Regions from separate parts of the Mesorhizobium sp. J8 genome, predicted to be linked through region 2. Evidence: riboswitches for the same ligand, from Rfam matches in the RefSeq annotation. Region 2 holds a riboswitch; each other region holds the start of a gene.

Region 1 (2,258 bases), 950 kb from region 2:
GCCACCGGCAATGATCGCGGCTTCCTTGAGCACGAATTCGCGCGCATGAAGACGGCGTTCGGTCTCGGGATAATTGGCCATATCCGGCGGCTCCTAAGGCAAGGCTCTCCTCGCCACGAGGCAGCACCATAGCAGCGAGGCGTTTCCGTTCCGTTAGCGATTGCTGAAACGGCAGGGTTCGTCTTCGCCGGCGGCCGCTCGTCGGCCGACGAGCGCTTTTCCAGCGCTATTTCGCGCGGGCGGCGACCCCGCTCGCATGCAGCGCCCAGCGGCGGCCGTCGCTGCGCAATTCGGTGAGCGACAGCGGTTCGATGTCGATCTTCCAGATCGCGGAGAGAGGCGCGCCCAGCACATGCACGATCGCGGCGCGGATCGGCACGGCATGGGTGAGCGCGATGGTGTGGCCGCTCTCGGCGGCCAAGCGCTCCATCAGCGCGACGCCGCGTCGGGCCACCGCGGCAAGCGACTCGCCGCCGTGGGGTGCGGCGTCCGGATCGGCAAGCCAGGCCGCCATGCCTTTCGGGTCCTCGGCCTGCACCTCCTTGAAGCCTTTGCCGGCCCACCGCCCGAAATCCTGCTCGCCAAGCAGCGGCTCGACCGTCGCGTCCAGGCCGAGCGCCTCGGCCGTTCTGCGCGCGGCAAGCGCCGGACTGGTCCAGACACGGTCGGCCCGGCGCAGCGACGAAGCGAGCACGCTTGCGTGATCGAGTGCCCACGGCTCCGGCGCCTCGTCACTCGGAAAGCGCCCCTTGCGCGTGGCCTGCGTCGCGCCGCTTGCGATCATCGTCAGGCGGGCGAACATCCCAAAACTCCGTGGTCCAGTGAAATTTCGGCCGCGCGAAGCCGCGTTGGCCATTACATGTCGTTGACAGGCGAACGAAGTGCTGACAAGTGTTTTAGCGCTATACGGGATTGGAAGCCGGTGCGAGTCCGGCACGGTCGCGCCACTGTGATCGGCACCAGCCGAAAGTCAGGCCTTATCTCGCAGCATCGTTGGATCAACGGGACGCAGCATCCCACAGGAGGTCAAAATGTCCGACACCACCTTCGCCCCGACCTACGGCCCGGTTGCGATTCCCGTTCGCGAGCTTCTGCCCTGGGCAATCTTCGCCGGCCTGATGCTGATGCTGATGATCTATTTCGTCGGCGCGGAAGAAGGCGCGACGTCGCTGATTAGGGGCACGGCGGTGCACGAGTTCGTGCATGACGGCCGCCACCTGCTCGGCTTCCCCTGCCACTAGGAGCGGTTCAGCGAAGGCTGAACCGTCCTAGGTTTTGGTCTGACGCAATTCCGGACGGAAAACCGTTGCACACTTTTCCTGGAATTGCTCTCGAGCAGTTCGGCATCGCTGATGCCGTTCTGAGTTTTGGTCTAACGCAATTCCGGGCGGAGAAACGCTTCGAATTTCTCCCGGGATTGCTCGAAGGGACTCTGGCATGGTCGGAAAACTGTTGCTGCGCGGCATGCTTGTCGGGCTGGTCGCGGGGATTCTGGCATTCGCCTTCGCCCGCGTCTATGGCGAGCCGCAGGTCGACAAGGCAATCGCCTTCGAGGAACAGCAGGCCCAGGCGGCCGGCGAGGCGCCGGAGCCCGAAATGGTCAGCCGCGCCACGCAGGCCGGCATTGGCCTAGCGACCGGCGTGCTGGTCTATGGCGCCGCTCTCGGCGGGCTGTTCTCGCTGGTCTTTGCCTATGCCTATGGCCGGCTGGGCTCGCTCGGCCCGCGCGGCACCTCGGCGCTCATCGCGCTGCTCGGATTCCTGTCCGTAGTCGTGGTTCCGAGCCTCAAATATCCGGCCAACCCGCCGGCGGTCGGCAATGCCGAAACGATCGCCTACCGCACCGAATTGTTCTTCATCATGATCGTGGTCTCAATCGCGGCGATGGTGGCGGCGGTCGGGCTGGCGCAGCGGCTTTGGAACAGGCTCGGCGCCTGGAATGCCTCGATCGTGGCTGGGCTCGCCTTCCTCGTCGTCTTCGCGCTGGTGAAGGCGGCCCTGCCCGACATCAACGAGGTGCCGGAGAACTTCTCGGCGACGGTGCTTTGGCAGTTCCGGGTCGCATCGCTCGGCATCCAGTTGGTGCTGTGGACCGTCGTCGGGCTCGGCTTCGGCGCGGCTGCCGAGCGCGTGGTCGCGTTGCGCGACCAGCGCGGGCCTGCCCGCCGCTACGCCTGAAATCGCATGCGTCGGCCGCCAAGGTTCCTCGCCCTGGCGGCCAATTTCCTTTTGGCGACCGCCCTGCTGGCAACGCCGGC
Region 2 (2,258 bases):
GCGGCGATACGCAAAGATTGTAGAATAGCCGCCGTGACCCGTTCGGAAAAGGGTTCGGTGATCGTGCGCGGCGACGAGACGGTTACCATCCAGGCCATGGAGACCAGGGGACTGGTCGACACAACCGGCGCCGGTGACCTCTATGCCGCGGGCTTCCTCTACGGCTACACGACCGGGCGCAGCCTTAAAGATTGCGGTGATCTCGGCTCGCTGGCGGCCGGCCTGGTGATCCAGCAAATCGGTCCGCGGCCGCGCCAGAATCTGCGCCGCGAAGCCGAGCAGGCTGGACTGCTTCAGGGGCGTGCCAAGAAATAGCTGCCCTGCTCCCGGTAAAAGCTGCCTTACCGAAGACAGGCAAATCGAAATGTCCCATTTCCCATCTCCTTTCGTAGAGTGCGGTTTCCCCCTGGCGCTTTTAATTGCAGGAACTCAGAGATGAGCTGGCGCCATTTGACAGGGCAGTTCAGGCAATCTTGATATCAGTCGGCGTGCCGATGCCCACATTCGCGTCCTGCAGTATGCGATTAGCCACGCAATTGTGCTGGCGGCGCCCTGCCCTCACGCCCGATAGGTCCAACCAAAACCGGCTCGGTCCGGCACACCTCCGAACAGCGCCCATTTGCTGATTTGGCCAGTCACCGGCAGCGGCAAGCAATGGCTTCATCTAGCCAGTCTGCCCTACCGAGTGCCGAAATGAACATGTTGACGATCAAACCCTTCCTTTGTTGCTCCTGCACGACTCTCCGAAAATAGCCCATCATTACAAGCGACATTCGCATAATGACATAAACATTTCTTTATGCGGCGTTGACAGACAGCACCCCTTGTGATTGTCTGGGTCACCGTGGTTCTCCGTACGGCGTTGCCGCAGCGGAGCTAAGAGGGAAGCCGGTGCGATGCCGGCGCTGCCCCCGCAACTGTTAGCGGCGAGCCAATCCCACTCATGTCACTGAGGCGAACGCCTCGGGAAGACGGGTAAAGGCTATGACCCGCGAGCCAGGAGACCTGCCACGGCGAACCATTGTCCACGGGCGGGGTGTCTCGGTGGGCCGCGGCAGCTTGGCGTTTCGGGTCGGGCTATTGGCGCCCTCCTTGTCCCACGCCCCAACTATCGGGGTATGGCATGACTGTCTCTCAGCAAATTCCTGTAGCAACGCTCGGTGTCCCACGAATCGGTCGTCGGCGAGAATTGAAATTCGCGCTTGAAAGTTATTGGTCCGGAAAATCTTGTGGCGCCGAGCTTCTCACGATGGCGAAGGCGCTCCGTGCCGCTAGCTGGGAGGAGCAGCATGATCGCGGCGTTTCGAAAATCCCGTCCAACGACTTCTCGCTCTACGACCATGTACTCGACACCGCAGCCATGGTCGGCGCCGTGCCGTCCCGATATGCTTGGAACGGGGGCGAGGTCCCACTCGATACCTATTTCGCCATGGCCCGCGGCGGCCAAGCTCAGACGGAGCATTGTGGATGCGCTCGTCACCAGCATGCTGATGGACACAGCTTAACCGCGATGGAAATGACCAAATGGTTTGATACCAATTATCACTACATCGTGCCGGAACTCGAGGATAATCAGACGTTTACCCTCTCGTCGACGAAACCCATTGATCACTTCCTCGAGGCTAAGGCGTTGGGCATTCACACACGCCCAGTCATCCTTGGACCGGTCACTTTTCTCAAGCTGGCGAAGTCACGTGCCGAAGGATTCAACACCATCGCGCTCCTGCCACGGCTTTTGCCCGTCTACGAGGAACTCCTGCGGACGTTGAAGCTCGCGGGAGCCGATTGGCTACAGATCGACGAGCCGGCGCTTGTGCTGGATCTAAACCCGAACGAACGAGCTGCGTTTGAATTTGCCTATGGGCAGCTGTCGACGGTGGCGCCCGAGCTGAAGATCATGCTGGCTACCTATTTCGGGCCGTTGGGAGATAATCTCGAGACCGCGATTTCTCTGCCGATAGCCGGGCTGCATCTAGACCTCGTGCGCGCTCCCGAGCAGTTGGAAACGGTTGGTCGCCTCGCACCTAAGGATCTGGTGCTTTCGCTTGGCCTGATCGACGGCCGCAATGTCTGGCGCGCGAACCTCACTGCCATTCTCGACCGAATCAAGCCGGTCGTCGCCGGCTGGCCCCTGGCCCGCGTCGAGATAGCGCCTTCCTGCTCGATGCTGCATGTGCCGATCGATCTGCGCATGGAGACAGCACTCGATGCGGACCTCAGATCGTGGCTCGCCTTCGCGGCCCAAAAGACCGACGAGC
Region 3 (2,258 bases), 2.6 Mb from region 2:
GCGCGGGCCGACGGCCTGCAGGAGGAGCCGCATCGGCTTGCCGCCGACCTCGACGAAGCCTTTGACGCGCAGCACGTTCTCCTGCTCGGCGGCAAGGGCGACGCGCTTTGCCAGCTCGTCGGGATTGGCGATCGACGGGATATCGACGACGAAGGAATCGAAATCGTCGTGCTCGTGATCGAGCTCGTCGTCGTGATGGGTCTTGCGGTTCTCGATATCGTCTTCGACGGCGAGACCGAGGCCGAGCAGCACCGAAGCATCGACCTTGCCCTGCGCGGTCGGCACGACTTTCACGGCGCGCGCGATATGTTCGCCGATGACGGCGTTGGCGCGCTCAGCGCCCGCCGCATCCATCAAATCGCTCTTCGACAGGATGATCAGGTCGGCGCAGGCGATCTGGTCCTCGAACACCTCCTCGACCGGATCGTCATGGTCGAGCGAATCGTCCGCGGCGCGCTGCGCCTGAAGCGCGTCCATGTCGGAGGCGACGCGGCCGTCGGCCAGCGCCGGGCCGTCGACCACGGCGACGACGCCGTCGACGGTGACGCGGCTCTTCACGGTCGGCCATTGGAAGGCTTGCACCAAGGGCTTCGGCAGAGCGAGGCCGGAGGTCTCGATCAGGATGTGGTCGACCTTCGGCGTGCGGGACAGGATCTGGTCGAGCGCCGGCACGAAATCGTCGGCGACGGTGCAGCAGATGCAGCCATTGGCGAGCTCGACGATGTTTTCCTCCGGGCAGGTGTCGACGCCGCACCCCTTCAGGATCTCGCCATCGATGCCGACATCGCCGAACTCGTTGACGATGATCGCCAGCCGCTTGCCCTTGGCGTTTTCGAGCAGGTTGCGGATCAACGTGGTCTTGCCGGCGCCGAGGAAGCCGGTGACGACGGTGCAGGGCACGCGGGAAACGGAAGCGTTCATGGTCAGTCCTTCAGCATGTCGAGGGGAGGGATGCGGGCAACCAGGCCGCGCTTGAGGGAATCGGGTCGGCCGCGCCAGGGGATCAGGCCGTCGGTCGAGGTGGCGAAGAGCTTTGCGCCGGCGACGAGGTCGGCGCCGCTGGTGGTGTCCAGGTCGCCGAAGACATAGCTCCAGCAGCCGTCGCGCAGCAGCGCGGCGCTCAGCCGGCGCTTGCAGTTGCCGAGGCATTCGACGGTGCGGATGCAGATATTTTCGCTCGAGGCGGCACGGCGCGTGTCTTCGGCCAGCAGGGCGCCGGCGCGCGGATGGGCGTCCGAGCCGCCCTCGTCACGACAGGAGGAACAGACGATGACCGTCACGCCGGCCAGCGCGTCATCGCGTTCGGACGAACTGTCCGCATTATTTGCCGGGGAACTGCCGTTGCGATCCAAAACCAGGCTCCTTGCCCGGAAAACCCGCCGGGCATTCGGATACTTAAAGTCTCAGACGGCAGGTCTCCTGGCTCGCGGGTCGTCGCCTCAGATGCCGCCTTCCCGGGAACACCCCAGTGGTTTTCGGCCGAGGCTCGTCGCTTACAGTTGCGGGGACAGCCGCGGATTTGGGTTTTCGGCCCGCACCGCATTCCCTCTTGGCTCCTCCCTTTGCCGGGAGAAGACCGTCTGGGTCAGGATTTAGGCTTACGGCTAGGCGCCTGTCAACGCGCGGCTACGACACCTTGATGTCGGCCAGCGCCGGTCCGAGGTCTCCGGCCGGCGTCACTTCGATCGCCTCTAAGCCAAGCCATGCCTGCATCTGCTTCAGTTCGTCGAACAGCTGGGCGGCGGTTTCGGCGGGAGCACCGGGCTCGGCATAAGCGGCATGGACGCGCAGCACGCTGGCCGGACGGTCGGCCCTCAGGTCGACGCGGGCGACGATGCGGTCGCCGAGCAGGAAGGGCAGCACGTAATAACCATACTGGCGCTTTTCCGCCGGCGTGTAGATCTCGATGCGGTAGCGGAAATTGAAGAGTTTTTCCGTCCGGGTGCGTTCGAAAACCACTGGATCGAAGGGCGCAAGCAGGGCGCGCGCCTCGATCCGGCGCGGGAAGCGGGCGTCCTTATGGAGATAGGCTGTTTTGTCCCAGCCTTCGACCTTCACCGGCAGCAAGTCGCCGGTCTCGACCAGCTCCTCGATGCGGTCCTTCGTGTCGCCCGGCGCGAGGCGGAAATAGTCGCGCAGGTCGCCATAGGTGGCGACGCCGTGGGCGCGCGCCGAGATGCGCAGCAATTCGCGATGGGCGTCCTCGACCGAGGGCACGGGCAGGTCTAGCACGGCCTGCGGCAAAACGCGCTCCGGCA

What was found. Region 2 has a riboswitch for cobalamin ahead of metE (5-methyltetrahydropteroyltriglutamate--homocysteine S-methyltransferase). Riboswitches for the same ligand answer to the same signal wherever they lie in the genome.
Region 1: it holds a riboswitch for cobalamin, as region 2 does, so the genes downstream of both, MJ8_RS12225 (CbtB domain-containing protein) here and metE (5-methyltetrahydropteroyltriglutamate--homocysteine S-methyltransferase) in region 2, are expected to answer to the same signal.
Region 3: it holds a riboswitch for cobalamin, as region 2 does, so the genes downstream of both, MJ8_RS20760 (DUF1636 family protein) here and metE (5-methyltetrahydropteroyltriglutamate--homocysteine S-methyltransferase) in region 2, are expected to answer to the same signal.

The regions. Positions count from the first base shown of each region.
Region 1 covers NZ_AP024109.1:2,625,666-2,627,923, reverse strand. The annotation lists gene MJ8_RS12235 (PilZ domain-containing protein) at 1-81, opposite strand, end outside; gene MJ8_RS12230 (histidine phosphatase family protein) at 227-802, opposite strand; adenosylcobalamin (AdoCbl) riboswitch at 888-1,031, shown strand; gene MJ8_RS12225 (CbtB domain-containing protein) at 1,032-1,241, shown strand; gene MJ8_RS12220 (CbtA family protein) at 1,438-2,178, shown strand; gene MJ8_RS12215 (hypothetical protein) at 2,185-2,258, shown strand, end outside.
Region 2 covers NZ_AP024109.1:1,672,039-1,674,296, reverse strand. The annotation lists gene MJ8_RS07590 (adenosine kinase) at 1-315, shown strand, start outside; cobalamin riboswitch at 829-1,028, shown strand; gene metE (5-methyltetrahydropteroyltriglutamate--homocysteine S-methyltransferase) at 1,124-2,258, shown strand, end outside.
Region 3 covers NZ_AP024109.1:4,320,587-4,322,844, reverse strand. The annotation lists gene cobW (cobalamin biosynthesis protein CobW) at 1-921, opposite strand, end outside; gene MJ8_RS20760 (DUF1636 family protein) at 924-1,352, opposite strand; cobalamin riboswitch at 1,392-1,596, opposite strand; gene MJ8_RS20755 (winged helix-turn-helix domain-containing protein) at 1,627-2,258, opposite strand, start outside.